3 regions of the Pseudomonas sp. 3B-A001-10F genome follow, and region 1 is predicted to be linked to each of the others. Evidence: riboswitches for the same ligand, from Rfam matches in the RefSeq annotation. Region 1 holds a riboswitch; each other region holds the start of a gene.

Region 1 (10,616 bases):
ATTCAATGGCATGCAGGTCGAACACTTCCCCGAAGTCGAAACATTAAAGGCTTTGGCGACCCAAGCCGTGCAGGCGATGTTCAACGCGCCGTTCGTCGAATACCGTGTGCTCTCCGGCGTGCACTGCACGCTGAGCGTGCTGGCCGCCCTGACCGAGCCGGGCGACTGCGTATTATCACTGGCGCCTGAAAGCGGCGGGCATTTCGCAACCGGGCCTCTGGTGCAGAAGATGGGCCGGCACAGCGTCTTTTTGAAACTGACGGCTGACGGACAAATTGATCTCGGGGACGTTGATCGGCAACTCCAGGCGTGCGGTGTACAACCGGCAGCCGTACTGCTCGACCATGGTCTGACCACACGGGTAATCGCCCTTAAACCACTGCGCGCGCTGCTGAACCGCCGGGGCTTTGAGCGGACACTGATCATCTACGATGCGTCGCACACTCTGGGCCTCATCGCCGGGAAGGCCTTTCCCAATCCGCTTGACGAGGGGGCGGATATTCTTCAAGGCAACACCCACAAATCCCTGGCAGGTCCGCACCGGGCACTGATCGTCTGCCGGCGTGCCGATCTGGCCCAGCGGATCGAGCAAACGCTCAGCGGTGCGCTGGTGTCCTCGCCCAATCTGCCCGGTCTGCTGCAACTGTTCGTCAGCCTGCTGGAAACCCAGCGCTACGGCCAGGCCTACGCCCAACGCATGTGCGCCAATACTCGCCAGTTGCACGACGCACTCGCCGACCTGCCGGGCTGGACGCTGCACCCCTCCGACACGCACCTGCTGTTGCTCGAAGGCGAACGGGCCCGGCAAGCGGCGCAGCAGCTCAATGAACTGGGGATCCGGATCAACAATAAACAGATCAATGGCCGCGACTGCCTGCGCTTCGGCCTGCAGGAAGTCACTCGTCTGGGCATCAGCAGCGAAGACCTGGATGCCATGGCGCACATCATTCGCAATGTCTTGAGCGGTGGCGCCTACGGCGTGGACCGGATTCGTCTGGCTCACATTTGCCAGCGCCTGAACCGGGTCCACTACAGCTTCGATCAGGAGGTTGACTAATGAGTGCTGCGGCCTGCCTGATCATCGGCAATATTCGTGACGGAGAATACGAGGGCCTGATTGCCGAGGGCATCACCCCTTTGCTGATTGCCGATAGTCGCAAAACCAGCAAGATCGCCGATGCGAAACAGATCTCGCCGGTGGCGCTGTACGACTTTTCCAAAGGGCTGACCGCGGATCTGATCCAGCTGACGCAGCAGTTGCTGGACGAGCATGGCTTCACCAGTGTCCTGAATTTCCGTGAAGGCTATGTCGCGATCACGGGGCGGCTGTGTGCGGCGCTGCCGGCGCTGGCCCACTTGCACCGTAACGTGGAAAACACGCTGGACAAGGTGCTGCAACGCCAATACTTCCAACAGTCGCGCAACCTGGATCTGCACGTGGTCTCTCGCCAGGTTCGTATCGACGACCTGCTGGCGCGCCCGGGCGAGCTGCCCTACCCGTTCATCCTGAAGCCAGCGAACCTTTACAGCAGCCTGTTCGTACGCTGCATCGACGATCAGCAGGATCTGCTCGACTACGCCCGTCATGAATGGCCGGCGCTGCAGCGCTATGTGGCGGGCAAAAGCCGCGAAACCGATCAACTGCTGCTGGAGGAATTTCTCCAGGGCTCCAACCATTCCATCGATTGCACGATTGCCGCCGATGGCACGATCAGCAGTTTTCCGATCGTCGATGTGATTGCCGGCGTCGATATCGATCGCGGCGACTTTCACCATTTCGCCCGCTACACGCCGTCGCTGCTGGAGCCCGACGCAGCGCTGAAGGAGCGTTGCCATCGCCTGGCCCATGACGCCGTGAAAGCGTTAGCGCTCAAAGGCACGTTTGCCCATGTCGAGTTCATTCTCACCCCCCGCGGGCCAAGAGTTCTCGAAGTCGGCGCACGCCCCGGCGGCAGCCGGATTCATGTGATTCGTCAAGCCTGGGGGCTGGCGCTGGATGTCTGCTACCACCGCGCGCTGTCCGCCGAGCCTCTGCCCAGCGCCAGCGAAGCGCCGGATGCGTTCGGCATCGCCACCCCTTTTGCCCGCACAGACCGGCTCTATGACGGACTGCACGGCGCCGACCGGATCTGCCGCTTGCCAGGTTTCCAGCGTTGGTACGCCTACGTCACTCCGGGCGAAGCCATCGGGCCGGTCAGCAACGGCTTTCAGAACTACCTGTACATCGAGTTCAGGCAACCCGACACCGCCCGCCTGCGACAATCCTTGCTCGCCGTCAGCGACATTGATGTCTATGGCGAGCAGCCCACGGCGGCGAACACCAAACACATTCTGCTCATCGGCGGGCGTGATTCGGGACTGGATTGGGATACTGCGCGGCAGTTTCGATTTACTCTCGTCCAGCAACCCGGCGAGTTATCTGACTATCAGCGCGAGCGCGCAACGCTAGTGCTGACACCTGACATCGCCGATCTGCCGGCCTACAGCACGATGGTAGAACGGCTGCACCGGCAATCACCATTCGATGCCGTGGTTTCGTTTTCGGAACTGGGCCTGCTGCCCGCGTCACGCTTGGGCGAACGTCTGGGCATCGTCCACAACAACCTGCGCAGTGTGGAAGTCAGTCGCGACAAACTGCTGTTTCGCCAATTGCTCAAAGGCAGTCGCTACGAGTTGCCCACTGCCGCTATCAACCATGGTGCCGAGGCTCGCGCTTTCGTGCTGCGCCATGGCCCGGCCATCGTCAAACCCGTCAACGGTTCGGGCAGTCAGGGCGTCTATGCCATAGACAGGCCCGAGGATGTCGAACACCTCTCGCTGGAGGGAAACAATCTGATCGAGGCCTTCGCCAGCGGCGACGAATACAGCGTTGAATCCCTCAGCCTGGATGGCCAGCACCGGATTCTCGGCATCACGCGCAAATACACCAGCGGTGCCCCCGGTTATGTCGAAACCGGGCATGACTTTCCTGCCGGGCTCGACGAGAAAACCGCCGCGCAGATCGAAGAAGCGGTGCTGTGGCTGCTCGGGCGAATGGGCAACCGCTGGGGCCCGGCCCACACGGAAATCAAGCTGGACGGTTCACGCCTGCAATTCATCGAAACCCAGACCCGCTTCGGCGGTGACCAGATCTGGGAGATGGTCTGGAAAACCACAGGGGTGCATTTGGCAGCCAGCACCATCGCCGCGATGACCGGCACGTCACTGCCGACGCCCGAGAAAACCTACGCCAAAATGGCGATCCGCTACATCGAGGCGGCCCCGACCGCCGATCCGCAACAGCTCCAGGCACGCCTGCTGCAACACCCGTTTGCATTACGCGTGAACCTCAACCCCGACAAGTTCGGCCAGAGCATCAGCCGTTCCGCAGACCGCCACGGCTACACGCTGCTGGGCTGCAGCGACGCCGACGATCCGGCGGACTTCAACGCCGCGATCACCCACCCAGAGTTCACTACGCAAGGACCAGCGCAATGACCCGTAAAGACCCGCTATATCATATCGAAGGCCCGATCAGCGCTCACTTCCCGATGATCTCCTTTTCCACCAATGTCTACGACAACCCTGCGGACATCCTGGGTTCGATCACCGATCTGGCCAGACATTTCCAAGCGGTCGAGTTCGAGATCGGCGAAGACGCCGAAAAAACCTTCTGGTCGCTGAGCGCCGAAGACCGCTCTGAGCTTGCCGGGAAAATCCGCAGCTTCGCCGAACACAATGGCATCACGCTGACCGTCCACGCCGGATGGTGGGGTCGCCAGTACAACCTGTGCTCCCCGGATTTGACCGAACGTGCCCAAGCGGTGGACTGCCTGAGTGCCGCCGTGGAGTTTTCCCACGAGGCCGGCGCCACCAGCGTCACTTTTCATCCCGGCTACAAAGATCAACTGGAAAACGGCGAACTGCTGGACAACCTGATAGTAGCGATCAACCAGGTGACCAAGCGCTGCAACACCGATGGCATCGCCCTGTGCCTGGAGAACATGGGCGGTCAGCGGCCGAAATTCCCGGTCTTCACCGTCGAGGAACACCTGCGCTTTCACAAGGAGACCGGGTGCTTCGTGACCATCGACGTGACGCATCTGTGCTCACTGCTGCCGTATGGTGAAAGCCTGTTCAAAGCCATTGCCGATCTGGCGCCGGTTACCCGGCATCTGCACATTGCCGACCTCAACAACACCCACCATCAACATCTGCCGATTGGCGAAGGCAACTTGCGCCTGAGCGATGTGCTCAATCGCTTCGCGGTCAACGGCTATCGGGGTGTGGCCGTGGTGGAAGAGTTCATTCCGCGCTTCTCCACCGAGTACTACCTGGAAAAAGCCCTGGCCTACAAGAACGGCGTAGAGCAATTGCTGGCCGGCTCGCGGCACAGCACTCATGCTGGTTGAGTCGAACCTGGCAAAACCGGCGTCGCGCAGCGAGATCGCGACCGGTATCCGCGATGCGCTACCGTTCGTCTTCTCGCTGCTGCTGACCTTCACCCTGATCGGCATGCTCGGGCGCCGCCATGGTCTGGATCTTCCGGCCATGGTGGTTTTCAGCGGTACGGTAATGGCCTCGCCGTTGCAACTGACGCTGCTGGAAACCCCCGCGCACCTGCTTAACGCCTTTGGCGTGCTGGTCTCGGCGCTGAGTATCAACTTGCGTTTTCTGGTCTTCACACTGAGCCTGAAATCCAGCCTCCAGGGCCCGGTCAAAGCGTTCGTCCCCGCCCTGGCGGTGATGGCAAATGCGGCTTTCACGTTGATGTCGATCCGCAAGGATCAGCAACCGATCAGCCGCCCGTATGCCAACACCGTGTGCTTTCTGCTGTACGCCGCCGCCCTGCTTGGCACCGTGGTCGGGTACTGTTTCGCCAGCGTGGCCGACAACGCAGTGATGGATCACGTCAGTGTAGTAATCGCGATTTTCATCAGCGCTTCGCTTGGCAAGATGGCCCGCGACCGTCACAGCTTCCATGCGCAATGGATTGCCGGCCTGGCCACCGCCGCGAGCTTGCTGTGGCTGGGCGAGGTCAGCTTGCTGCTGGTGCTCGCCATCACCGTTCTGACGAGCTATGTCCATGATTGAACCTGGTACTTTCTGGCTGTACGTACTGATTTGCGCGCTGGTTTCGATCGTCTGCCGCTTGCTGCCGCTGGCCGTCGATGTCGAACGGCTTTCGGTAACTGCCCGCGCTTTCATCGATCGTCTGGGAAAATACACATCGGTGGCGATGCTCGTCAGCCTGCTGGCGGTCTCACTCTATCCTTTGGCCAGCCAGCACCTGGCGGCCATGCCATGGATCCTCCCGGTGGCGTTGGCGTGGCTGCTGAGCCTGACGCGAATCAAATCCTATTATGCGTTCCTGATGGCGCTGGGGGTGTACGTCCTGCTGATCATGCGCTAGGCGCCGATTGACTCAAATCCCCCGCCCATGCTCTCCTACACAACTTGTTACGGGTGCCCTTCACAGGGTGAAACGGGAAACCGGTGAATCATGTGCTTTACTCAAGCCCATGTCAGTCCGGTGCTGCCCCCGCAACGGTAAGCGAGCGAAGCGTCAAAACCACTGTGCCGATACGGTATGGGAAGGTGACGCTTGCAGGTCGGCCTGACGCCAACCCCTCGTGAGCCCGGAGACCGGCCCGCAACACACAGCCCGCATTTGCGCGGCGCTGCACATAACAAACCCGCGGTGGGCGGGCGCTGTTCGAACCTCTGCGAGCCTGACCCGCAGGGGTTTTCATGCGCTCTATTCACCCGCTGACACTCCAGAGGGAAGCGCCATGTCGATCATCAGCAGCACCGGCAGCAACACGGACAAAATCGCCAGCACCACCACCCTGAGCCAACGCCTGACCGCCGCGATCTTTGCATCGATCCTCGGCGCCAGTCTGGTTTACTTTGCCGGCTTCTCGCACATCGAAGCGGTGCACAACGCCGCCCACGATACCCGCCACAGCGCCGCGTTCCCGTGCCATTGAGACCTGCCGACATGATCAAGCGTATCGCGCAAACTGCAGGATTCTCTGGTCTGCTGGCCGCCCTGCTCCTCACTCTGCTGCAAAGCTTCTGGGTTTCGCCGCTGATTCTGCAGGCGGAAACCTTCGAGAAGTCCGAGCCGGTGGCGGTTCACGAACATGCCGCTGGCGTGGCTGCGCACACCCATGATGCCGAGGCCTGGGAGCCGGAAGACGGCTGGCAACGCGTAGTCTCGACCACTGGCGGTAATCTGGTCGTAGCCGTCGGTTTCGCCCTGATGCTCGCCGGCCTCTACACCCTGCGCGCGCCGACCAAAACTTCGCAGGGCCTGCTCTGGGGCCTGGCCGGTTACGCGACGTTCGTGCTTGCTCCGACCTTGGGCCTGCCACCAGAACTGCCGGGCACCGCTGCGGCCGATCTGGCTTCGCGGCAGACGTGGTGGATCGGCACGGCCGCTTCGACGGCTGTAGGTCTGTCGCTGATCGCGTTCAGCCGTCACTGGCTTATGAAGGTCCTCGGTGTGGCCATCCTCGCTGTGCCCCACGTGATCGGCGCACCGCAACCGGAAGTGCATTCGATGCTCGCCCCCGAAGCACTCGAAGCTCAGTTCAAAATCGCTTCGCAGTTGACCAACGTGGCGTTCTGGCTGGCCCTGGGCCTGATCAGCGCCTGGTTGTTCCGCCGCAAAAGCGCTGGTCAATACCACGCATGACCGATGACCGCGCAGCGCCGACCTTCGTGGTCGGCCTGGGCTGCCAGCGCGGCTGCCCGGCCAGCACGCTGCGCGCGTTACTCGATCAAGCGTTACAGGCGCATCGCATTGAGCTTGAGGCGGTGAAAGCGTTGGCCAGTATCGACTTGAAGCGCGACGAGCCGGGCCTGCAAGAACTTGCTGCACAATTGGCTCTGCCCCTGTTGTACTTCAGCAGTGACGAACTGGCCAGCTACCAACAGCGGCTCAGTCACCATTCACAGATTGCTTACGAACGCACCGGTTGCTACGGCGTCGCCGAAAGTGCCGCGCTTGCGCTCGCTGAACAGCTGATTCAAGCGCCGGCAAAACTGCTGATCTCCCGGCAAAAATACGCTCAGGCCACGCTGGCATTGGCCGGCGCGGCGTAAAATCCCGATAATCCCCGCCATTGATCATGAGCGTTGTTCATCTGCAACGCAGTCGTGCCCTCTTTTACTCAGGATTCAACGATGACCGTCTACTTCATCGGCGCCGGCCCCGGCGACCCGGAATTGATCACTGTCAAAGGCCAGCGGCTGATTCGCAGTTGCCCGGTGATTATCTACGCAGGTTCGCTAGTGCCGGCGGCGGTACTCGACGGCCATCAAGCCGAAACGGTGGTGAACAGCGCCGAACTGCATCTGGAACAGATCATCGAATTGATCAAGACCGCGCATGCCAAGGGTCAGGATGTGGCGCGGGTGCATTCCGGCGATCCGAGTCTGTATGGCGCGATTGGCGAGCAGATCCGTTATCTGCGTGAGCTGGATATTCCGTTCGAGATCATTCCCGGCGTGACGGCCACCGCAGCCTGTGCGGCGCTGCTTGGCGCGGAATTGACGCTGCCGGACGTGTCGCAAAGTGTGATTCTGACTCGCTATGCCGACAAAACCGCGATGCCGGCAGGCGAAGAGCTTGGCAGTCTGGCGCAGCATGGCGCGACCATGGCGATTCATCTGGGCGTTAACCATTTGCCGAAGATTCTGGTGGAACTGCTGCCGCATTACGGCGCGGATTGCCCGATTGCGGTGATTCACCGGGCGACGTGGCCTGATCAGGATTGGGTGGTGGGGACGCTGGCGGATATTGCCGAAAAGGTTGAGGCCAAAGGGTTTCGGCGTACGGCGTTGATTCTGGTGGGTCGGGTGTTGGGCAGTGAGGTGTTCAGCGAGTCATCGTTGTATCGCGCCGGGCATGCGCATCTCTATCGCCCATGAAGCCGCCTTCGCGAGCAAGCTCGCTCCCACATTTGGAATGCGATCAAATGTGGGAGCGAGCTTGCTCGCGAAGGCGTCGGTACATTTCACCCATAAAAAAACGGCGCTCACGGGGCGCCGTTTTTCATGTCCGCAGCGAACACCTTAGTAGTAGGCGTTTTCTTTCTGCGTGTGGTCGGTCACGTCGCGAACGCCTTTCAGCTCCGGAATACGCTCGAGCAAGGTGCGCTCGATGCCTTCCTTCAAGGTTACGTCCGCCTGGCCGCAGCCCTGGCAACCGCCACCGAACTGCAAAACGGCGATGCCGTCTTCAACCACATCGATCAGGCTGACCTGACCGCCGTGGCTGGCCAGCCCCGGGTTGATTTCGGTTTGCAGGTAATAGTTGATGCGCTCGTTCACCGGGCTGTCGGCGTTGACCATCGGTACTTTGGCGTTCGGCGCCTTGATGGTCAGCTGGCCGCCCATGCGGTCGGTGGCGTAGTCGACAACGGCGTCATCGAGAAACGCTTCGCTGAAGTGATCGATATACGCGGTGAAGCTTTTCAGCCCCAGCGCGGTGTCTTCAGGTTTTTCTTCGCCCGGCTTGCAGTAGGCAATGCAGGTTTCAGCGTACTGGGTGCCAGGCTGGGTGATGAAGACGCGGATGCCGATGCCCGGGGTGTTCTGCTTGGAGAGCAGATCAGCCAGGTAATCGTGGGCGGCGTCGGTAATGGTAATAGCGGTCATGGAAACTCCTCGCAGGCTTGGGCGCAGTTTACGCCAATCATTGCGCCGGACAAAGTCCTAGTATTTTTGTCGGGAAAGATTCTCGTCCGGCTCCCTGTCAACCCTCGCCTTGAGCCAATGGTAGCTGCGCTTTTCCACCCATTCGTAGCTCAACCACGAGCCAACGCCAATCGCCAGCGCGCACAGGCCAAACATCAAATACGGGTTGATCGCGTAGCGTTGCGCGATAAATCCCCCCGCCGACAGCACCAGCACGTGCATCAGGTAAACCGAATAAGAGCAATCGCCAAGCAGTTTGAGCATTCGGCTGCGCTCGACATAACGCTCAAGTGAGATACACGCCATGACCAGCACTGCACTCGGCACGCCCCAGCTCAGCAGCCTTGGCGCCGGTGCCAAGTGATAAATCGCCAGCAGTGCCACGCCGATCGCCAGCAGCGGCAGCCTCAGGCCGGCACCGATCCAGCCCCGCCGATAGAGCATGCCAATGCCGATCCCCAGCAGAAACTCATAAACGATGTCCGACCGGTAAAACGCGCTGACCCAGCCAAACCCGGTCCAGGCCTGACACACGGCAAAGAGCAGCGCGGCAACCACCAGCAGGCGCACCTGCAAACGAAACAGCAGCGCCCAGGCAAATAGCACGTAGAAAAGCATTTCGTAATTCAGTGTCCAGCCGACATTCAACGTCGGATAGATACCGTAGCCCCCAGGATTCTCGGTAGGAATGAACAGCAACGACAGCAGCAGATGGCCCCAGTCCACCGTCTGATCCGGCAGCAAAGGTTGGGCGAACACCACCAGCAGCGCCATCAGCAGCGTGTACAGCCAGTACGCCGGGACGATGCGAAACAGCCGGTACAGCAGGAAACGCGCGGGCGGCAGCGGTTTGTTTTCGGTCGAGAGGAAAATCACCAGCCCGCTGATGACAAAGAAGATATCGACGCCCACCGCGCCTTTGTCGATAAAGAACTGGCCGACCGGCCCGCGCGCCTTGAAGTCAAAAAAAATCTGCATGAAGTGGTGGCACACCACTGTCCACGCGGCCAGCGCACGCAGGGCTTGCACTGAAATCAACATCACCTGCTCCCGATCACAATTCCTGAATCCACCTCAGATCCCTTGTAGGAGTGAGCCTGCTCGCGATAGCGGAAAATCAGGCACTAGAGATGTTGAATGTACCGCCGCCATCGCGAGCAGGCTCACTCCTACAAGGGTTTGGTTGTGTTGCTTCAAGTTGGGACTGCAGGCCAATCTGAAACGATCAAAGATTCTCGTAGCGGTTCATGTCCAGCACGCCCTCTTCCACCGGATCGGTTTCGTGCAGGTATTGGCTCAGATCGTGGAAATAGAACCAGAATTGCGGGTGACTGCGCCGAATACCCCAGCGTTCGACGATTTTCTCGAAACGATTGGCGTCCTTGGCGTTTTCCATTGCATCGACAAACTCCGGCACCTGATCGGCCGCGACATTAAAGATGAAGTTCGGATAACTGCTGAGCACGCCCGGAAAAATGGTGATCGTGTCCAGCCCGGGCTGATAGCGCAGCGACTCTCCGAGCAGGAACGCCACGTTGCTGTGCGCGCGGTTGCGCAACAGGCTGTAGACCTCGCGCTTGCCGCTGGCGGTTTCGATGCGCAGCATGGTGGCTTCCGGCAGTTGGTCGATGACCTTCAAACCGGCCGCTGGACGCGAGGTCAGGCGGCTCAGCGCCTGCTCGGCATTTTGCAGGGCCGGGTCAATATTCGGCCGCGAGCAGTAAGCCCCATCGCAGCGGTTGATCGGATCCGGGTGCGCATTGAGATCACCGTAACGCGCCAGCAACTGCATGGCGAAGTCGTATTTCGGGTCTTTCTCATCAAGTTTGAGTGCCGTCGGCTTGTCGTCGTCGATCGCTTCGTAATCGAGCCACATCTTGAACTGGCCGCTGTTCTGATACCAATCGTTGAGGTAATCCTCTCGGGAGTCG
Region 2 (10,616 bases), on a different contig from region 1:
GTTCGAGATGAGCGGCTTGCGCCTGCACCGCTTGCGCGCGGCCAATCTCACCGCCATCAGCGGTCACGGCACTGTTGAGCGCCATGTTCTGCGGCTTGAACGGTACGACCGCAACGCCCTGACGAGTTGCCCAGCGGCACAACGCCGTCACCAGTGTGCTTTTGCCGGCGTCGGAAGTGGTGCCTTGCACCATCAGGGTGGTCATGGGTGGTCCTTGGTGAAGGCTATCAAAGCCTGTTCGAGGCGCGTCTCTTCAGTCGCATCGGCGGGCAGACCAAAACGCAGACTGCTGTTGTGGGTGAAAATGCGCAGGAGGATGCCGCGACGGGCCATGAATGCGTGCAGCGTTTCGGCATGCTCGGTGATCAGCCACTGGAACAGCGCGCAACCGCCCTGGGGCTTGAAGCCGTAGCGCTCAAGCAGCGTTGCCAATCGTTCGCTGGCCTCATCGCTGCGAATGCGTTGGCGGGTGTGGCCTTCGGTGTCTTGCAGGCACACCTGGCCAAGCACTCGGGTTGGCCCGCTCACGGCCCATGGCCCGACTTGTTCAGCGAGCAGTTTGAGCAACTTGCGTTCGGCCAGGACAAAGCCCAGACGCACCCCGGCCAAACCGAAAAATTTGCCGAACGAGCGCAGCACAATCAGCCCGACTTGATGGGCATGCGGGGCCAGGCTCAACTGCGGCGTGTTGTCCATGAAGGCTTCATCGACCACCAGCCAGCCACCGCGCCGGGCGAGCCGCGCGTGCCAGTCGAGCAATCGTGCCGGGGTCAGGCTCAAGCCGGTCGGGTTGTTCGGGTTGACCACCACCAGCACGTCGAGGCTGTCGAGAAAGAATTCGACTTCCTGCTCCAGCACTTCGCGCACGATGTAACCACTGCGCCGCCACGCTTCGGCGTGTTCGGCATAACACGGCGACAACACGCCGACCTTGCCGGCCCGGCGCAAACGCGGCAGCAACTGGATGGCCATCTGCGAACCGGCCACCGGCAGCACTTGCGCGGCACCGTAGTAATCGCACGCAGCTTGCTCCAGACCGTCATCGGTTTCCGGCAAGCGCGCCCAAGCGCGCAGCGGGATTTCCGGGATCGGAAATGGCCACGGCGCGAGGCCGCTGGACAGGTCGAGCCAGTCCGCCTCGGCAATGCCGTAATCGTGTGCAGCCTTGCGCAGCCGGCCACCGTGCTCAAGCATAGAATTCAGCCCCCACGCAGAGAATCAGCAGCCATAACCATACCCCGCGCTGGACCAATTGCCAGCCACGGTCGATGGAATCGGCATCCGCTTGAGCGCCTTCGCCGAGTTGCGGACGGTCGTGAAGTTCGCCGTGATAGATCGCCGGGCCGCCCAACTCCACGCCCAAGGCACCGGCCCCGGCAGCCATCACCGGGCCGGCGTTGGGGCTGTCCCACTTCGGCGCCTGCGCGCGCCAGCACTTCAGCGCGAGTCGGGTTTTACCCAGCAGCGCGTAGGTCAATGCCACCAGACGCGCAGGAATGTAGTTCAACACGTCGTCGATTTTTGCTGCTGCCCAACCGAAACGCTCAAAGCGTTCGTTGCGATAGCCCCACATCGCATCGAGCGTGTTGCTCAAGCGATAGAGGACCACGCCCGGCGCACCCGCCACGACAAACCAGAACAGCGCGGCAAACACCGCATCGCTGCCGTTTTCCAGCACCGACTCGGTGGCGGCGCGGGCGACGGCGGTGCTGTCGAGTTCATCGGTCTGGCGGCTGACCAGATAGCCGACACGCTTGCGCGCCTCGTCCAGATCATCCGCGCGCAACGCGGCGGCGACCGGCGCGACATGCTCGCCGAGGCTGCGCATGCCAAGGGCGCAATACAGCGCGAGAATCTCGACGACCCAGCCCACGTATGGCGCCCAGGAAAACGCCGTGGCGAGCAAGGTCAGCGGCAGCACCGCGATCACCCACGCAGTGACCCCATGGCTGCGCCAACCCCGGCCACCAGCGTTGAAGCGTTGCTCGATGCGCCCGGCGAAATTGCCGAACGCCACCAGCGGATGCCAGCGTTTCGGTTCACCCAACAGCGCATCCAGCGCCACTGCGGCGACACTCAACAACGCCACACTCATTGACTCACTCCCCAATAATTTTCGTACAGCAACTCATTGAGCGGCCGCGCCTGCGCCCACCCTTCGAGTACCAGCATCGGCGCCGGATAGAATTCCTTGACCGGCCCCAGGCATAAAACCGCCAGTGGCTTGGCACCCTCGGGCAGCTTCAGCAGATCGGCGAGCGCCTGCGGCTCGAATAATGAGACCCAGCCCATGCCGAGGCCTTCGGCGCGCGAGGCCAGCCATAGATTCTGGATCGCGCAGGACAGCGAGGCCATGTCCATTTCCGGCAATGTACGGCGACCGAAAATGTGCTTTTCGCGATCATCCATCAACGCAGCGACCAGCACTTCGGCGCAATCATTGATGCCTTCGACCTTGAGCCTCATGAACTCGTCACTGCGCTCGCCGAGGGCTTCGGCTGTGCGGATGCGTTCTTCTTCCACCAGATTCTGGATCTGCCCGCGCAGGCTGCGGTCGCTGATGCGGATGAAACGCCATGGCTGCATCAGGCCGACGCTTGGGGCCTGGTGGGCGGCTTCCAGTAGTCGGCGCAACAGCTCCGGCTCGACGCTGCCGCCGGTGAAGTGGCGCATGTCGCGGCGTTCGGCGATGGCTCTATAAACCGCTTCGCGCTCGGCTTCGGAGAATGTGTTGTCGGTCATGGCCTCTTCGCGAGCAGGCTCGCTCCCACATTGGACGGGATGCTTGCTCAAGAAACGCGATCCCCTGTGGGAGCGAGCTTGCTCGCGAAGGCGGCCTCACGGTCTGGCGCAAACAATGCGGCAATCGCACTCGGGTTCGACGGGAAATAGAAGTGCACATAAGAAGCCGTCATCCGCCCGTCACGATAAACCGCCTCGGCGCCACGCCCACCATTCGGGCTCAAACCCCGCGCAATCGGCGCCTGTTCGGTGGTGGTCAGCGAATGATGATAAGTGTGCCCACGCAACGAACCTTCCGGCAGATCGACCGCTTGCAACGCCAACGCCGCCAGACGCTTCTGCATCACCGCATCGCCCTTAAGCAGCCCGACCAATTCAGCGCGGGTGCCTTCAACGTCAGTCAACGAATCGAGCAGATACAGCATCCCGCCACACTCGGCGAGCAACGGCTTACCCGCCGCGTGATGCGCGCGAATCGCCTCACACATCGCGGTGTTCTGCGCCAACGCAACGTGGTGCAGTTCCGGATACCCACCGGGCAAATATAGGCTGTCCGCTTCAGGCAATTGCGTGTCGCGGATCGGCGAGAAGAAACTCAACTCGGCGCCCATCGCCCGCAATAGATCGAGACTCGCGCCGTAGGTAAAAGCAAACGCTTCATCACGGGCGACGGCAATTCGCACATTCTTCAGCAACGACTCGACAGCGATCACGTCCGGTGCAGCAAACTCCACGGCCGGTGGCAGCGCTACCTCGCAACTGCTGGCCAATGCGTCGGCGGCGGCGTCGAGACGCACATCCAGATCATTCAATTCACTGGCCTGGACCAGGCCGAGATGACGACTTGGCAACTCGATGCCCGTCTCACGGGACAATGCGCCATACCAACGCAGGCCTTCGGTGAGGCTGCCTTCGAGCAATTGCGCATGGCGCAAGGTGCCGACACGGTTGGCCAGCACGCCAGCAAACGGCAAGTCCGGCTGATACCTGGCCAAACCGAGCGCCAACGCACCAAAAGTCTGTGCCATGGCCGTGCCGTCGATCACACCGAGCACCGGCACGCCGAAGTGCCGCGACAGATCGGCGCTGGAAGGCGTGCCGTCGAACAGGCCCATCACGCCTTCGATCAGAATCAGATCCGCCTCATTGGCGGCTTCCCACAACAGACGACGACTTTCCTGCTCGCCGACCATCCACATGTCCAGTTGATACACCGGCGCACCGCTGGCGCGCTCGAGAATCATCGGATCAAGGAAGTCCGGGCCGCATTTGAACACGCGCACTTTGCGCCCCTGATTGCGATGCAAACGGGCGAGCGCGGCGGTGACGGTGGTCTTGCCCTGACCGGAGGCCGGCGCGGCGATGAGCACCGCCGGGCAGTGACGTGGTTGATTCAAAGTTCGACGCCTTTCTGCGCTTTGATGCCGGCCTGGAAAGCGTGTTTGAGCATGCCCATTTCGGTGACCGTGTCGCCCATCTCGATCATTTCCGGCTTGGCCGCACGACCGGTGACGATCACATGCTGCATCGGCGGACGCGCCTGCAAATCGCTGAGCACCTGATCAAGATCGAGGTAGCCGTGCTTGAGGGCGATGTTCAATTCGTCGAGCACCACCAGACCGATCGACGGATCACGCAGCAATTCACGGGACACGGCCCACGCGGCTTCGGCGGCGGCGATGTCGCGCTGACGATCCTGGGTTTCCCAAGTGAAGCCCTCGCCCATCACGTGAAAGCGCACTTGCTCGGGGAAGCGCCGGAAGAACAACTCTTCGCCGGTGCTGTTGCGGCCCTTGATGAACTGCACCACACCGCACTGCATGCCGTGGCCCATGGCGCGGGCGAGCATGCCGAACGCCGAGCTGCTTTTGCCTTTGCCATTGCCGGTGAGCACCAGCACCAGGCCGCACTCGTCGGGCGAGTTGGCAATGCGTTCGTCGATCACGGCTTTTTTGCGCTGCATACGCGCCAGATGGCGTTCGTCGCGCTCGGGGGAATCAGTCATGGGGGAGCTCTCCGTTGAGGCTGGATAACGGCGGGCAGGCACAAGAATAGACGGCAAAAAGCCTGGCATCGCCCACCGTGATGCCGCTGGATGGATCAGGCCGGTCTCCGGGCTCATGAGCGGCGCATGCCTGACTGCGCGCCTTCCCGCTTCTTTCGAGGCAGTGGCTCAAGGCGCAGTTTTCACTCATTTACCGTTGCGGGGGCAGCGCCGGGATCGTGGTGGTTCTTCGTGCGAAGACAACCCTCACCGGCTTCCCTGTTTCACTCTGTCGACGCAGGTCACAGAGCACCTGAAACAAGCCGCGAAGGTTAGAGGGTTGGGGGTGGAGCGTCAATTAAAGAGGCGGCCATCGGGCGAATAACTGCCGCCGATCACTTATCTGCCGCCAATCTTGTGCCACACTGATACAAATGATATCAAAGAGCCATGCTTTTCTCGAAAAGCCCACTACAACAATAAAGGATGATGACGATGCAAGGCATGATCATCAGCAACCCGCGCCTGGAATTCCTGCGCCCGGTGCTTGAACGCTGGTTTGACTGTATCGACCGCTACAACGCCGTGCGCGGCGACAGCGACACCCCTTACTGGCATGACGAGAAAGCCAATCTCGGAGTGCTCTCGGCCGCAGCCTGGATGGCTGAGCTGGTCACTTTGAACGAGACTGCCACGCGTAAACAGAACGAAGAAGGCGAGCGCAATGCCCGCGCCGATCTGTTTCTCGCCGGTGCCGAAGACCGCGCCTTTATCCAGGCCACTCAGCGCTGGCCAAAGGTTACCAACCTGAATCTGACTCAAGCCCTGCTGGACATCACCAACGACGCCAAACGCATCAGCTATGCCAGCGACCTCAAGCTAGGCTGCCTGTTTGTCGCGCCGCAGAAAGCCCAGCACAGCGCCAGCCCCGAAGAACTGCAAGACATGGTCGACGACCTGCAAAAGGAACACACCTGCGCGGTCGCCTGGTATTTCCCCTACGCCTACCGCAAATTGCGCAGCGAAGCCGGCAACTATCACCCGGGCATCGCCGTGCTGTTCAAGGAAGCCCGCGGCTGAGCAGTTGAACCATCGGGCTTGCGCCCTTCTCTATGATTAGGAATGCATTCATAGGGAAGATCAGCAATGCGCAAGCCCCAGCTCGTTTTTGTCATCGCCTTCGCCGGAGGGCTCGCCGCCTGTGGTGAATCCTCCAGCCTGCAAGTCTCCGACGGCACCGGCCCATCACCGAAATTGCCTGAACCAAACAAGACCCTGATTCCGACGGTTAACATTGCCCCGGCGATCGGCTGGCCCGACGGCGGCAAACCGACTGCGGCGGCTGGCACTCAGGTCGCGTCATTCGCCGAAGGCCTCGATCATCCGCGCTGGCTCTATGTGCTGCCCAACGGAGATGTGCTCGTGGCGGAAACCAATGCCCCGCCAAAGCCCGATGACAGCAGTGGCATTCGTGGCTGGGTGATGAAGAAGGTCATGGGCAAGGCCGGCGCTGGCGTGCCGAGTCCGAACCGCATCACCTTGCTGCGTGACGCCGATCATGATGGCGTTGCCGAGACCCGCACGGTGTTTCTGCAGAACCTCAACTCGCCGTTCGGCATGACGCTGGTTGGCAACGATCTTTACGTCGCTGATACCGATCGCTTGCTGCGCTTTAACTACGAACCCGGCGCGACCGAGATCAAGTCGCAGCCAATCAAGGTTGTCGATCTGCCGGGCGGGACACTGAATCACCACTGGACCAAAAACGTCATTGCCAGCAAGGACGGCAGCAAGCTCTATGTCACCGTAGGTTCGAACAGCAACGTCGGCGAAAACGGCCTGGACAAGGAAGAAGGTCGCGCGGCGATCTGGGAAGTTGATCGGGCGACCGGCAATCACCGCATTTTTGCCTCAGGCATCCGCAACCCCAATGGCCTGGCGTGGGAGCCCACCAGCGGCGCACTGTGGACAGCGGTGAATGAGCGCGACGAGATCGGCAGTGACCTGGTGCCGGACTACATCACTTCCGTGAAAGACGGTGGGTTTTATGGCTGGCCTTTCAGTTATTACGGTCAGCATGTCGATGTGCGTGTTACGCCGCAGAACCCGGACCTGGTGGCCAAAGCCATCGCCCCGGATTACGCGGTCGGGCCGCACACCGCCTCACTGGGCCTGAGCTTTGCCGAGGGCAACACGCTGCCGGCGCAGTTCAAGGAAGGCGCGTTTATTGGCCAGCACGGCTCATGGAATCGCAAACCGCACAGTGGCTACAAAGTGATTTTCGTGCCGTTTACCGGCGGCAAGCCGAGCGGCAAACCGGTGGATGTGCTGACCGGGTTCCTCGACAAGGACGAGAATGCTTTGGGTCGGCCGGTAGGCGTGGTGATCGATCAGCAAGGTGGTTTGCTGGTGGCGGACGATGTTGGCAATAAGGTGTGGCGAGTGTCGGCCAGCAAATAATTTTCGCCATGCACAAACAACTGTAGGAGTGAGCCTGCTCGCGATAGCGGTCGATCATTCAACATTGATGTTGAATGTGACACCGTCATCGCGAGCAGGCTCACTCCTACACATTAGCTTTTAGGCAACTTGAATTACGGGTTATGCGCCAGATGCTCCGGCTGCAATACCCGCTTGGCACTCAGATAAGCTTTCTGCCAGTACGCCTTCGACAGGCTGTCCAGCTTCACCGTGCCGCCCGTGGCCGGCGCATGCACGAAGCGCCCTTCCCCGACGTAAATCCCTGCATGACTGACCTGCGAGCCGCCATTGGTGGCGAAGAAGATCAGGTCGCCGGTCTGCAAGCCTTCCTTGCCGACATTCGGCGCCTGCATGACGATCATCTCGCGCGTGGAGCGCGGCAGCGAAATCCCCGCCGCATCACGATAGACAAAACCGATCAATCCGCTGCAATCAAATCCCGAATCCGGCGTGTTGCCGCCCCAGCGATACGGCGTACCCACCAGGCCGAGCGCGCGAAACAACACGTCTTCAGCAGCCGGCGAGAAAGCTTGCGAAGGACCGAATACGACCGGAGCGCGAACCACCGGCGCAGGTGGCGGCGTACGACTGGCGCAGGCGCTGAGCAGCGCTGCGAAGAACATCAACGTGAGGCGGGCCGACATCGTCATAAGCAGAACATCCTGATCTGGCTGCGGCTTTTTCTGCCGATGGACAGAAAACAAAACCGCCTGCGTGAGCACGCAGGCGGTTTGCCATCAATATAGATACAGGATTCTAGCGGCTACGCGGCAAACTTCAAGTAAGACTTTAACTTCACCTTGTAAAGTCTACGTCTACTCTGTTGCATGGAGCCTGATTGTCGCCGCGAGCGCAGCGACATCGGGGGAATTACTTGCGAGCAGTGACGACGGTTGGAGCGTTGGCCAGAGCGCGTTTCGCTTCGATGAAGGTCTTGCTCCAGTAGCTGTCACCCAGGCTGTCGATGCGAACACCGCCGCTGCGACGACTGCTGGAGTGGATGAACTGGTTGTCACCCAGGTAGATCCCGGCGTGACTGACACGACCACGACGACCGTTGGTGGCGAAGAACAGCAGATCGCCCGGCTCAAGGTTGCTGCGCGAGACCAGCGGCGCATCAACGTTGATCATTTCGCGGGTCGAGCGCGGCAGGTTCATGCCAGCTTCTTCGCGGAACAGGTAACCGATGAAGCCGCTGCAATCGAAACCGGCTTCAGAGGTACCGCCGAAACGGTAACGGGTACCGATCAGGGACATGCCGCGTTCGAGGATGCTGTCGGCCAGAACAGGAAGCTGATAAGGCTTCTTGCCATTGAATTCGTTGAGCTCTTTTTCGGTGTCCAGCTCTTCCTGGTAAATAACGGAAGACTGAGCCGTGGCAGAATTTTTAACCTGTTGAGGCTGCTCTTGAACTGGAGAATGAGCAGCGCAACCGTACAACAGGGTGACGAGTGCGAGAGGCACGAGGGGTGCGAAGCGCTTTAGCATGGGCACGACCGTGGCTGATAGTTGTAAAGAAGCCGAGACTATGCCCGCTATCAGCCTCATTTGCAAATTCAATCGATCTTTTTGTGACTTCCCGGTTTCTCGTTTACATCTAAGCGCTTAAGCCCATTTGAACCGATACGCGGCCTGCGCACCTCGCAGGAAAGCGGATTTTCTGGCGCCTGAAATATGCCGAAACACGCTGAAAGCCGCGCCGTTACCAGCCTAGCGTTTCTTTCAGGAAGGGAATGGTCAGCTTGCGCTGCGCCTGCAATGAGGCCTGATCGAGTTGTTCAAGCAAGTCAAACAGCGCACTCATGCTGCGAGTGCCGCGAGTCAAAATAAAATGCCCGACTTCGTCAGTCAGGTGCAGACCGCGACGCGACGCGCGCAATTGCAAGGCGCGCAATTTGTCTTCATCGGAGAGCGGGCGCATCTGGAAAATCAGCGCCAGCGTCAGGCGGGATTTCAAGTCAGCCAGTTTGACCGGCAATTCACGCGGAGAGGTGGAGGCGGCAATCAGCAAGCGCCGACCGCTGTCACGCAGACGATTGAACAGATGAAACATCGCCTCTTCCCAGTCAGCCTTGCCGGCAATCACCTGCAAGTCGTCCAGGCAAACCAGTTCGTACTGTTCGAGGTTGTCGAGGATTTCAACGCCGCGGTCCATCAACTCGGCCAACGGCAAATACACAGCCGGTTCACCCATCTGTTCGAAGCGCAAGCACGCGGCCTGCAACAGATGCGTCCGCCCTACGCCGTGTTTGCCCCACAGGTAGATCAGGCTTTCTGTCCAGCCGGCGTCGGCTTCGCATAGACGCTCGACATAGCCGAGTGCAGCGGCATTGGCGCCTGGGTAGTAGTTGATGAAGGTGGCGTCGTCACGCAGACGCACACCTAGGGGCAGCTGAATCGGTTTCATGCTGACTGAACAGTTCTCAAGGAACCGTTAGTGGCCTCTGTGTAAAGTTTGCGAAGTTTATACCCGTGAAGCTGAGCGCACAATGCGACAGAGTCCAAGCAAAATCAAAGGTTTGCGTTAACACGCTGGTTTTATGACAGATTCTTTGGCGCCAGCGCCTGCAGGACACGGGCCAACCCGGCTAATCGCCGGGCCGCCCTGCACCGTTACAACTCCGGCTCGTCCACACCGCTATAGATCTCGGAATCCTTGTACAAGTCGTGCACATGGCGCACCAGCACCATGATCACCGCCGCCACCGGCAAGGCCAACAGCACACCGGTGAAACCGAACAGCTCGCCGCCAGCCAGAATCGCGAAGATTACCGCCACCGGGTGCAGACCAATACGATCACCAACCAGCAACGGGGTCAACACCATACCCTCAAGCGCCTGACCAACCATGAACACCGCGACGATCCCGACCATCGGGTACAGATCACCACCGAACTGGAACAACCCGGCAATCAGCGCTGCGCCAATGCCGATCACGAAGCCCATGTACGGCACGATCGCCGCCAGCCCCGCGATCAGGCCGATCAACAGCCCCAGTTCCAGACCGACAATCATCAGGCCTGCCGCATAAATCACACCCAGCGCCAGCATCACCAGCAACTGACCACGAACGAACGCGCCCAGCACCTCATGACATTCGCCAGCCAGAGCGACTACACGCTCTTCACGATCACGCGGCAACAGGCTGCGGATCTTGGCCATCATCACGTCCCAGTCGCGCAGCAGGTAGAAACTCACCACCGGGATCAGCACCAGATTGGCCAGCCAGCCGATCAGCGCCAGACTGGAGGCCGTTGCCTGACTCAGCACCACGCCGACAATGTCGGTGGTCTGACCCATGTGCTCGCTGATCGCGGCCTTGACCTTATCGAACTTCCAGAAACCGTCCGACAACCCCAGCTTCGACTGCGCCCACGGCACAGCTGTGTGCTGCAACCAGTCGAGCATC
Region 3 (10,616 bases), on a different contig from region 1:
GATTGCCAGTCTCGACCCGAAAACCGCTCGCCTGGTGTTGCAGTACTTGCGCGATGCCACCCGCGAACTGGGCATCACTGTGCTGTGCAATCTGCATCAGGTCGAATACGCCCGTGAGTTTGGCGACCGCGTGGTCGGCTTGGCCAATGGCAGCCTGGTGTTCGATGGCAAAGCCTCGAGCATGACCGACGCCGATCTGGCGCGAATCTATCCGGGGCAATCGGCGCAATCCCCTGCTGACGTGCCCACGCCCACCCTGTCCTACTGCACTGCATCGAGGGCCTGAGCATGCAATCGCAAAACTATCAGTGGGTCGGCGACCGGCCCCGTGGCCCGCGCAGTTGGCTGACCACCGGCGCCGTCGTCCTGATCGTGCTGTGGACGCTGAACTGGAGCGCACAAGGCGCGCAGCTCAGCCTCGGTGAACTGGCGGCGGGGTTGCCGCAGATCGGCGACTTTCTCTCGCGCACCTTTCCGCCGGACCTGAGCATCCTGCCGCGTCTGATCGCGCCTGCGGTGGAAACCTTGCAGATCGCCATTTGGGGAACCCTGCTTGGCGTCTTACTGGCGATTCCACTGTCGTTTCTCGCCGCGCGCAATTTGAGCCGCAACCGCTGGGTGTTTCACGCCACCCGCCAGGCACTGAATTTCACCCGCAGCATCAACGAACTGATCCTCGCGCTGATCTTCGTCTCGGCGGTTGGACTCGGCCCCTTCCCCGGCGTATTGGCGCTGGCGCTGCATGGCCTGGGCATGCTTGGCAAATTCTTCGCCGAGAGCATCGAAGAGATCGACCAAGGCCCGATTGAAGCGCTGCAAGCGACCGGAGCTCGGCCGCTACAGGTGATCGTGTTTGGTGTGCTGCCACAGGTCATCACCGCGTGGATTGCCGTGATCCTGTACCGCTTCGAGGTCAACCTGCGCTCGGCCACGGTGCTGGGCATGGTCGGTGCCGGCGGTTTGGGGTTCGAGCTGGTGAGCAGTCTCAAGCTGTTCAAATATCAGGAAACCGCGACCTGCATCATCGTCATCACCTTCATGGTGATAGTCGCCGACGCCATCTCCAGCCGCCTGCGCGCGGCGATCCAGAGCGGTTCGGCGCACTAGCGTAAAGCTGCTATCGGCTCAGCCGATTCAAACCTGCGATTTATCGATTTGTGCCGTTGTCGGTCGCCCTCGACTATGTGGCCACACGACAACAACAAGAAGGATTGACCATGACTGCCCGCTTCCAGAACCCCGTCGATACCCGTTTCGGCTGGGGCAGCCTGCAAGACCTTGCCGCCATCACCGAGCAGCAGCGCGTCGCGCTCGTAACCTTCCCTGAAGCCCGAGGGCTGGGCTTGGTGGACCGTTTGCAAAGCTTGCTCGGCGAACGCCTGATCTACGTTTTCGAAAACGTCCAGCCCAACCCCGACGTCGCCCATCTGCGCAGCACTTACGAGCACTTCTGGCAACACGCCGCTGATTGTGACGTGGTCCTCGCCGTGGGCGGCGGCAGCGCCATCGATACCGCCAAGGCGTTGATCGTCGGCACCGAATCCGGCCGTTTCGATGAACTGTTGAGCCTGCTGTCGAGCGGCAAGCCCTTCACGCCAGCCCGGTGCAAACAACTGATCGCCGCACCGACCACCGCCGGCACCGGCAGCGAAGTCACCCCGTGGGCGACGATCTGGGACAGCGCCAGCCAAAAGAAATATTCGCTGCACCTGGACTGCACCTGGCCAAGGGTGGCGATCATCGACCCGCAACTGATGCTCACCGTACCGGCCGGCGTCACCGTTTCCACCGGGCTCGATGCCCTGTCCCATGCGCTGGAAGCGATCTGGAACGTCAACGCCAACCCGGTCTCAGACACCTTTGCCATTTCCGCGATTGAAGACATTCTCGAATGCCTGCCGCGTTTGCACAAAGATCTGTCGAGCCAAGAGTTGCGCACGCGCATGGCCCTCGCCGCACTCAAGGCCGGGCTGGCATTTTCCAACACCAAAACCGCGCTGGCGCATTCGATTTCCTATGAGATGACCTTGCGCCACGGGTTGCCCCACGGCATCGCCTGCTCCTTCACCTTACCGCTGGTTTTGGGTTTGGCCTGGGGCCACGACGCCACGCGCGACCGTACCTTGCAACGGGTATTCGGCGCGGACCTGGGCAAAGCCCAACAGCAACTGCGCGAGTTCCTGCACAGCCTCGGGGTGAAGACCGAGTTTGCCGATTACGGCGTCTCGGCCAAGGACGCCGAAGCCATCATCCAGCTCGCGATGCAGGGTGCGCGCGGCAAGAACTTCATCGGTTCACAAGCCGCCTGACGCCTGATAACACCCGAGTCACCCAAGCACCGCCAGCGGCATGCAGCCGCGGTGATTTCCTGTCGCACCAAAAAAGAGTGCACCCCGCCGACGACACCCGGCGGGAACCGACAACAATAAGGAAAAGATCATGAATCGTGCCGAAACAATGCCTGGTCTCGCCGTCCGTTCTGCCTCGTTCCGGGTCGCGCAGTGGCGCATGCTGCTGGCGGCGATGTTCTGTTACCTGTTTTTCTACACCGGGCGGCAGACCTTCGGTTTTGCCATTCCGGGGATTCAGGCCGAGTTCGGCTTGAGCAAAGAAACCCTCGGCTGGGCCTCTGCGGCGATGCTCTGGGCCTACGCGATTGGCCAGGCGATCAACGGCAACCTCGCCGACAAATTCGGTGGCCGGCGCATCATGACCCTCGGTGCGGTGCTGTCCTGCGCGGCGAACTGGGTGACCAGTTTTGCCAGTGGTTTCACCAGCCTGATTCTGCCGTGGGGCGTCAACGGTTACTTTCAGGCCTTGGGCTGGGCGCCGGGCGGTCGGCTGATTGCCAATTGGTGGGCGGCGGGTGAGCGCGGCAAGGTTTACGGTTTCTACACTTTCGCCGCCGGTTGCGCGTCGATTCTGTCGTACGTCACCTCTATCGTCGTACTCGAAGTGCTGCAACTGGAATGGCGCTGGATCTTCCGTTTGCCAGTGCTGCTGATGCTCGCCGGCGGGATCATTTTTTATCTGGTTGCCCGCGAACGCCCGCAGGATCTGGGCTTCGAGCCGGTGGGTGATACCGGCGTGGCCAACGCTGACGACAAACATCAGGAAGCGGCACAGGGCGAAGTCGAATCCTCGGCACAACGCTACAAAGCCGTGCTGAAGAACCCTCGCCTGCTCATCGCCGCGCTGTCACTGGGCTTTCAGAACGCGGCGCGCTACGGCTTGATCGTCTGGGTGCCGGTGCACTTTCTCGGCGCTGACTGGAAAAGTGGTGACGGCATGATCGATCCGAAATGGATCACCGTCGCCCTTCCCGTCGGCATGGCGGTCGGCGCATTGAGCAACGGCTGGGTATCGGACAAGTTGTTCGGCTCCAAGCGCTATCTGGCGATCATGCTTTATATGTTCCTCGGCGCCGCGACCAGCCTGTGGATGTGGAGCCTGCCCCCACACAGCGTCATCGGCCTGATCGCCCTGTTCCTGTGCGGCTTCTTCGTCTACGGCCCAGCCTCGAGTTTCTGGGCGCTGTGTCCTGACCTGGTCGGGGCCAAGCGCGCGGGTACGGCGACCGGGATCATGAACTTTTCCTCGTACCTGTTCGCCGGATTGGCCGAGCCACTGATCGGGCGTCTGCTTGACACCACGGCAAATACGTCTCTGATCTTCATAGTGGTCACCAGCGCCTGCCTGTGCAGTGCGGCAGTGGCCTTGTTCATTCGACGCTGACGGGGCTTGCATGTACCAGTATCACAAGTGGTTGCGTTCGTTTCATGCGGTGGCCAAGACCGGCAGCTTTACCCTTGCTGCCGAGTTTCTCAGCGTCGGTCAGCCGACCGTCAGCGAACAGGTCAACGCTCTGGAGAAGACCTTCTCGGTCGAGCTGTTCCATCGCCGTGGCCGCTACATCGAAATGAGCGCCGCCGGGCACAAGCTCTATGCGATCACTCAGGGCCTGTTCGGTCAGGAGGATGAAGCCGTGCAACTGTTGCAGAGCTTCAAGCAGCGCAAGACCGGCATGCTGCGCCTCGGCGCGGTGTCACCGCCAATTGCCATGAACCTGACGTATGAGCTGATGCAGCGCCACCCGGATATCGAACTGGAAACCTCGTTTTCCTCGGAAAAGGACACCCTGGCGCGGTTATTCAACTTCGATATCGACGTGGCGATTCTGGCCTTGTCGGAATTCGATGAGCGCTTCCACACGCGGCTGTATCACCGTTATCCGATCATCGCCGTGGTCCGCGATGACCATCCGTGGGCAAGTCAGGCGCAGGTTCACATCAGTGAAATCAGCGGCGAAAAATGGGTGATGCGCGAATCCAGTGCGCGCACCCGGCAACTGGTGGAAGAAAGCTGCAAGCGCCTCAATATCGATCTCAATTGCGTCATGCAACTCAACAGCCGCGAAGCCATCGTCCACGCGATCGTCAAGGGCATCGGCATCGGGTTTGTCTCGGCGGTCGAGTACGCCGAAACCCCGGGCACCAAGCCGATCACCTTTGTCGATCACCCGTTTTTCATCGAATACCACCTGTGCTGCCTCGGCATCCGCCGCAACCGACCGGTGATTGCCGAACTGTTTGATGCGAATCCACCGCTGACCTGATCAGCACTGACCCTTGAACCGCCTACCTCATTGCCGAGGGACGGCCCACGCTTACCTGAAAACGGAGATTGACCATGCAGTACCAACAACCGACTCACCTGCAAGCCGCGATCCTCGACTGGGCCGGCACCGTTGTCGATTTCGGCTCGTTTGCGCCAACGCAAATCTTCGTCGAAGCCTTTGCCGAGTTCGGCGTCGCGGTATCGCTTGAAGAAGCGCGCGGGCCGATGGGCATGGGCAAGTGGGATCACATCCGCACGCTGTGCAACTTGCCACAGATTGCTGAACGCTATCGTGCAGCGTTTGATCGCTTGCCGAGTGATGACGATGTAACGGCAATCTACGAACGTTTCATGCCGTTGCAAATCGAGAAAATCGCCCTGCATTCGGCGCTGATTCCGGGCGCACTCGAAGCCATTGCGGCATTGCGCGACAAGGGTTTGAAAATCGGTTCGTGCTCGGGCTACCCGGCGGTGGTGATGGCCAAGGTCGTCGAACTGGCGCGGGAAAATGGCTACGTCGCCGACCATGTCGTCGCCACCGATGAAGTGCCCAATGGCCGGCCGTATCCGGCGCAGGCCTTGGCCAACGTGATTGCCCTGGGCATCGATGACGTGGCCGCCTGCGTCAAGGTCGACGACACCTGGCCGGGGATTCTCGAAGGGCGCGCAGCCGGCATGTGGACGGTGGCATTGACCTGTTCCGGCAACGCACTGGGCCTGACCTATGAGCAATACAAGGCGTTGCCGTCGGATCGACTGGCGGAAGAGCGTGCGCGAATCGGCAAAATGTTCGCCCCTTCGCGCCCGCACTACCTGATCGACACCATCGCCGAGCTGCCCGAAGTGATCGACGACATCAATGCGCGCCTGGCCCGGGGCGAAACTCCGCAGTCCTGCTAATTGATCGTCCGCACCCCGCGCTGATCGTTCCCACGCTCTGCGTGGGAATGCAGCCCGTGACGCTCCGCGTCACTGGACGCAGAGCGTCCCTAGAGGCATTCCCACGCAGAGCGTGGGAACGATCAACAGCCAGATCGCGGGCAAAAAAAAGCTGCCACGAATGGCAGCAAAAACTTTAAGAACACGCGATGTATTGACCGCAGCATAGACGCCGGATAATGACAGTGTCATGACAGCCGAAAATTCATTCAACCGCCCCGCCCCCGTCATCAGGATGTCATCAAGATCACGGCAGAATCCTCGCAAACCGTCTTGAGCCTCGCGACGGATGCTCTGCAAGGATTCCCATGAAAGACGACGCCTCGCTGTTTGCCGCCATCGACCTGGGTTCGAACGCCTTTCGCCTGATGATCGGCCAGTCGGTGCGCAGCCGCAAAGGCTTGCAGATTCAGGAAGTGAAAACCCTGCGCGAACCGGTGCGCCTCGCCGAGGGCTTTGACGGTGGTGCGCTGGATGCACTGGCACTGGATCGCGGCTGGCAGGCGTTGGCGCGGTTCGGCAAGAAGCTGCGCGGTTTCGAGGCCGGCCGGGTTCGTGCGGTGGCCACCAGCGCGGTGCGTGAAGCGGACAACGCGCAACTTTTTCTGGCCAGTGCCGAGCGGCATCTGGGCTTTCCCATCGACGTCATTTGCGGCCATGAAGAGGCGCGGCTGGTCTACGCCGGCGTAACTCACGCCTTGCCCAGCGCCGACGACCTGCGCCTGGTGGTCGACATCGGCGGTGGTTCCACTGAGCTGATCCTCGGCCAGGGCTCACAACCCTTGTTAACCGAAAGCATCGCCATCGGCAGCGGCACCTTGAGCACGCGATTCTTTCGCGGCGGCGATGTGTCCGCCGGCGCGCTACAGGAGGCTGAACGCTTCGCCATCCTGCAGTTTGAAAAAGTTGCCCGGCGCTACCGTGCTCAGGGCTGGCAGCAAACCATCGGCTCTTCCGGCACCGCGCGCATGCTCGCCAAAGTACTCAAGACCAATCGCCTCAACGACTTCGGCCAGGACGGCATCACCTACGGCGGCCTGCTGCGCCTGTCGCTGCTGTTGTTGAAGGTAAACAACGTGCAACAGCTCAAGCTCGCAGGCCTGCAACCACACCGCCAGAGCATTCTGCCCGGCGGTCTGGTGTTAATGCTGGCGGCATTCAAAGTGTTCGGTATCGCGCAAATGCTGCCGTCGGAACCGGGCCTGCGTCTGGGCGTATTGCACGGTTTGATGAGCCAACACTAATCCTCGCCACGGCAGATTCGTCTCCCCTTCAGCGGCTCGATCGACTACCATGCCGCCGTCGGTTCCCGAACGGGACTAATAGGGAATCCGAGGTGCTTGCACAGCACTGATCGGAACTGCCCCCGCAACTGTAGGTGCCGAGCCTGCTCCACGACTGCCACTGGGTGAATCCCGGGAAGGCCGGAGCCAGGCGATGACGCATCAGTCAGGAGACCTGCCGGCACAGTGATTACTAACCGGCGGGGTGTCCGGGAAGGACATCGTGCCGTGCGCGTCTTCGTTGGCTGCCCGGCCTTGCGCTGTTTTCCTGACCGCGTTCGATGGTGTGTTTCCAGACCGTACTCTCCCGCTCCCCGTACGGTTCCCCTGGAGACTGCCCCATGCTGCTGCCCCGCGTTGCCACCCTCATTACCGGCCTGAGCCTTGGCGCCTTGGCGCAGGCGGCACCGACTGTCTATCCACTGACGGTCGAGAACTGCGGCAGCACCCTGACCTTCCAGCACGCACCGACGCGCACCGTGACCATCGGCCAGGCCGGCACGGAGATGCTCTACGCCATGGGCCTGGGCGACAAAGTCGTCGGCACCTCACTGTGGTTCAACAATGTGCTGGCCAAATACAAAGCGCAGGATGACAAGATCGAGCGTCTGGCTGACAACGAGCCGAGTTTCGAGTCGGTAATCGGCAAGCGTCCGGAACTGGTCGCCGTGGAACTGGAATGGATGGTCGGCCCGCAAGGCGCGGTGGGCACGCGCGAGCAGTTTCATGAACTGAAGATTCCAACGTACCTGCTGCCTTCCGATTGCGAAGCCAAGGACAACCTCGTCGGCGCCGATGGCACGCGACTGGCGCCGTTTCGCATCGAGACGATTTACAAAAGCGTGAGCCAACTGGCGCAGATCTTCGATGTTCAAGAGCGTGGCCAGCAGCTCAACGACGAACTCAAGGCCAGCCTCGCCAAATCGATTGCCACCGCCCAAGGCAAACAACTCAAGGACGCCAGCGCGCTGGTGTGGTTCTCCAGCGCACAAATGGACATCGAGCCGTTCGTAGCCGGGCACAAAGGCGTTCCCGATTTCATGCTCAGCACCCTCGGCGTGCGCAACGTGGTGGCGTCCGATGAGGAGTGGCCAACCGTCGGTTGGGAAACCATCGCCAAGGCCAATCCGACCTTCCTGGTCATCGCGCGCATGGATCGTCGACGTTTCCCCGCCGACGACTATGAAAAGAAACTCGCCTTCCTGCGCAGCGATCCGGTGACACGCAACATGGACGCGGTGAAACACAACCGCATCATCATTCTTGATGCCATGGCCATGCAGGCGAGCCTGCGCATGTTCGAGGGCATCGAACAATTGGCCACGGCCATCAACGGCAATGACCTGTCGCAATGAGTGCCAGTCTGATCCGTACGCTGCTGGCCTTGGTGACACTGTTGATTGCAGTGGTCGCTGGTGTGGCCATCGGCGAAACCTCGATTGAACCGGGCGTGGTCGTGCAAGTGCTGGCGAACAAATTGTGGGGCGCCGGGTACGCGCTGGATCCTATCGACGAAGGCATCGTCTGGAACTATCGCCTGACCCGCGCACTGGTCGCGGCTGCATGCGGTGCCGGTCTGGCGACGTGCGGGGTGATTTTGCAGTCGCTGTTGCGCAACCCGCTGGCCGATCCTTATCTGCTGGGGATTTCTGCCGGAGCCTCGACCGGAGCGGTGATGGTGGCGTTGCTCGGTGTTGGCGCCGGGATCATCTCGCTGTCAGTCGGTGCCTTCGCCGGCGCGGTCACGGCGTTCGTGCTGGTGATTGTACTGGCGCGAGTCAGCGGTTCGGCCAGCGGCACCGGGCAGATCATTCTTGCCGGGATCGCCGGCTCGCAGCTGTTCAACGCGCTCACGGCGTTTTTGATCACCCGCTCGGCCAGCTCTGAACAGGCGCGCGGCATCATGTTCTGGCTGTTGGGCAATCTCGGCGGCGTGCGCTGGCCTTCGGTGTGGCTGGCGGTGCCGGTGGCCGTGTTGGGGTTGGTTGTGTGTCTGTGGCATCGGCGGGCGCTGGATGCGTTTACCTTTGGTGCGGATTCGGCGGCATCCCTCGGCATTCCGGTGCGACGTGTGCAGATTCTGCTGATTGGCTGCGCGGCACTGGTGACGGCGGTGATGGTGTCGATTGTCGGTTCGATCGGTTTTGTCGGGTTGGTGATTCCCCACGCCGCGCGGCTGTTGCTCGGCACCGGGCATGCGCGCTTGTTGCCGGCCAGTGCGTTGGGCGGCGCAGTGTTTCTGATTGCCGCTGATGTGCTGTCGCGCACGTTGATCAAGGGCCAGGTGATTCCGGTCGGGGTGATTACCGCGCTGGTCGGCGCGCCGGTGTTCGCCTTGATTCTGGTCGGCCGCAGGTCCGCTCGATGAATAGTGTTTTGAGTTGTTCTGGTCTGAGCTTCAGAGTGCGCGGCGCCGAGTTGCTCAGCGGTGTCAGCCTTGAAGTTCAGCGCGGCGAAACCCTCGGCATCGTCGGGCCGAATGGATCCGGCAAATCCACCCTGCTCAAACTGCTGGCCGGGCTGCGTGAACCGAGCGCTGGCGAGGTGCTGCTCGAAGGTCAGCACCTGGGCAAAATGGCCCGGCGCAGCATTGCGCAAAAGCTTGCGGTGGTCGAGCAACAGGCCGACACCGACGACGGCATTCGCGTGTTCGATGCGGTGGCGCTGGGGCGTACGCCTTGGCTGTCGGCGCTGCAACCGTGGTCCGCGGCCGACGACGCCATTGTTCAGCAGGCGTTGACTGACGTCGACGCGATGCACCTGCGCACCCGTCTCTGGCGCAGCCTGTCCGGCGGCGAGCGGCAGCGGGTGCACATTGCTCGGGCATTGGCGCAGCGACCGCAAATCCTGTTGCTGGACGAACCGGCCAACCACCTCGACATTCAGCATCAGCTGACCATTCTCAACGTGGTGCAGGCGTTGCCGGTGACCACGCTGATCGCCTTGCATGATCTTAATCAGGCGTTGAAATGCGATCGTCTGGCGGTGCTGGAGCGCGGGCGACTGGTGGCGCTGGGCGAACCGTTGGCGGTGCTGACACCGCAGCGATTACAGGAGACGTTCGGGGTCAGGGCGCACTATCTGACGGACCCGTTCGATGGGGCGCAGATTCTCAGATTTCACTCATGAGATTGTGCATGTGCGTGGTCTGCCATACCGGGTCAGCGTCGACGTCAATAATCTCGAAACCCTGCCGCTGCCAAAACTCGATGGCGCCCGGCAGAAATGGATGGGTGTGCAGGTAAATCACCTCGACGCCGTCGGCGAGTGCCAGCTCTTTGAGTAATCGGTACAACGTCGCGGCCAACCCGGAACGCCGTTGTGAAGGCACGACGAACAGGCGCACGATTTCCACTACCTTGCGGCCGGGATAATCAAGGTTCGGGAAGCGTCGGTCGTAGGAGAGATAGCCGATCGAGGCCACGATCTGCCCCGCATGACGAGCGATCAGAAAGCGCCCTGCCCCACGCAGATAAACCTCGGCAAAACGCGCCAGATCGTCGGGTATGCCGGTCGCGCTGAGCTTGGGGAAAAGCTCGGCACGGGCCTTTAGAACAAAATCCAGCACCTCGGGAATGTCTGCGTCAGACACGGTTTGGATAACGAGTTGATGATTCATGCAGCGGCAAACACCTGGATTGCGGCTGGCCACAGTAGCAACAACAGGTCCCGCGAGGCCATTCAGAATCTCATGACTTGCCCAAAACCTTGTGGGAGCGAGCTTGCTCGCGAAGGCGGCAGATCATTCAACAATGATGTTGACTGACAGGACGCTTT

What was found. Region 1 has a riboswitch for cobalamin ahead of AC0ZWN_RS07840 (CbtB domain-containing protein). Riboswitches for the same ligand answer to the same signal wherever they lie in the genome.
Region 2: another riboswitch for cobalamin. It lies ahead of cobO (cob(I)yrinic acid a,c-diamide adenosyltransferase); the one in region 1 lies ahead of AC0ZWN_RS07840 (CbtB domain-containing protein).
Region 3: another riboswitch for cobalamin. It lies ahead of AC0ZWN_RS01850 (ABC transporter substrate-binding protein); the one in region 1 lies ahead of AC0ZWN_RS07840 (CbtB domain-containing protein).

The regions. Positions count from the first base shown of each region.
Region 1 covers NZ_JBQYFW010000005.1:222,337-232,952, forward strand. The annotation lists gene AC0ZWN_RS07815 (hypothetical protein) at 1-1,057, shown strand, start outside; gene AC0ZWN_RS07820 (ATP-grasp domain-containing protein) at 1,057-3,477, shown strand; gene AC0ZWN_RS07825 (sugar phosphate isomerase/epimerase family protein) at 3,474-4,391, shown strand; gene AC0ZWN_RS07830 (AzlC family ABC transporter permease) at 4,381-5,073, shown strand; gene AC0ZWN_RS07835 (hypothetical protein) at 5,066-5,392, shown strand; cobalamin riboswitch at 5,427-5,648, shown strand; gene AC0ZWN_RS07840 (CbtB domain-containing protein) at 5,772-5,969, shown strand; gene AC0ZWN_RS07845 (CbtA family protein) at 5,981-6,679, shown strand; gene AC0ZWN_RS07850 (cobalamin biosynthesis protein) at 6,676-7,089, shown strand; gene cobM (precorrin-4 C(11)-methyltransferase) at 7,171-7,917, shown strand; gene nfuA (Fe-S biogenesis protein NfuA) at 8,062-8,646, opposite strand; gene AC0ZWN_RS07865 (acyltransferase family protein) at 8,704-9,726, opposite strand; gene AC0ZWN_RS07870 (fatty acid cis/trans isomerase) at 9,911-10,616, opposite strand, start outside.
Region 2 covers NZ_JBQYFW010000053.1:4,334-14,949, reverse strand. The annotation lists gene AC0ZWN_RS27945 (cobyric acid synthase) at 1-205, opposite strand, end outside; gene cobD (threonine-phosphate decarboxylase CobD) at 202-1,194, opposite strand; gene cbiB (adenosylcobinamide-phosphate synthase CbiB) at 1,187-2,095, opposite strand; gene bluB (5,6-dimethylbenzimidazole synthase) at 2,092-2,742, opposite strand; gene AC0ZWN_RS27925 (cobyrinate a,c-diamide synthase) at 2,790-4,139, opposite strand; gene cobO (cob(I)yrinic acid a,c-diamide adenosyltransferase) at 4,136-4,747, opposite strand; cobalamin riboswitch at 4,829-5,058, opposite strand; gene AC0ZWN_RS27915 (hypothetical protein) at 5,222-5,806, shown strand; gene AC0ZWN_RS27910 (PQQ-dependent sugar dehydrogenase) at 5,873-7,186, shown strand; gene AC0ZWN_RS27905 (C40 family peptidase) at 7,321-7,857, opposite strand; gene AC0ZWN_RS27900 (C40 family peptidase) at 8,078-8,695, opposite strand; gene hda (DnaA regulatory inactivator Hda) at 8,910-9,614, opposite strand; gene AC0ZWN_RS27890 (AI-2E family transporter) at 9,821-10,616, opposite strand, start outside.
Region 3 covers NZ_JBQYFW010000001.1:367,737-378,352, forward strand. The annotation lists gene phnC (phosphonate ABC transporter ATP-binding protein) at 1-286, shown strand, start outside; gene phnE (phosphonate ABC transporter, permease protein PhnE) at 289-1,107, shown strand; gene psrA (iron-containing alcohol dehydrogenase PsrA) at 1,218-2,309, shown strand; gene AC0ZWN_RS01825 (MFS transporter) at 2,440-3,735, shown strand; gene AC0ZWN_RS01830 (LysR substrate-binding domain-containing protein) at 3,746-4,615, shown strand; gene phnX (phosphonoacetaldehyde hydrolase) at 4,690-5,517, shown strand; gene AC0ZWN_RS01840 (hypothetical protein) at 5,587-5,856, opposite strand; gene AC0ZWN_RS01845 (Ppx/GppA family phosphatase) at 5,865-6,800, shown strand; cobalamin riboswitch at 6,843-7,036, shown strand; gene AC0ZWN_RS01850 (ABC transporter substrate-binding protein) at 7,181-8,194, shown strand; gene AC0ZWN_RS01855 (FecCD family ABC transporter permease) at 8,203-9,207, shown strand; gene AC0ZWN_RS01860 (ABC transporter ATP-binding protein) at 9,204-9,968, shown strand; gene AC0ZWN_RS01865 (GNAT family N-acetyltransferase) at 9,952-10,458, opposite strand.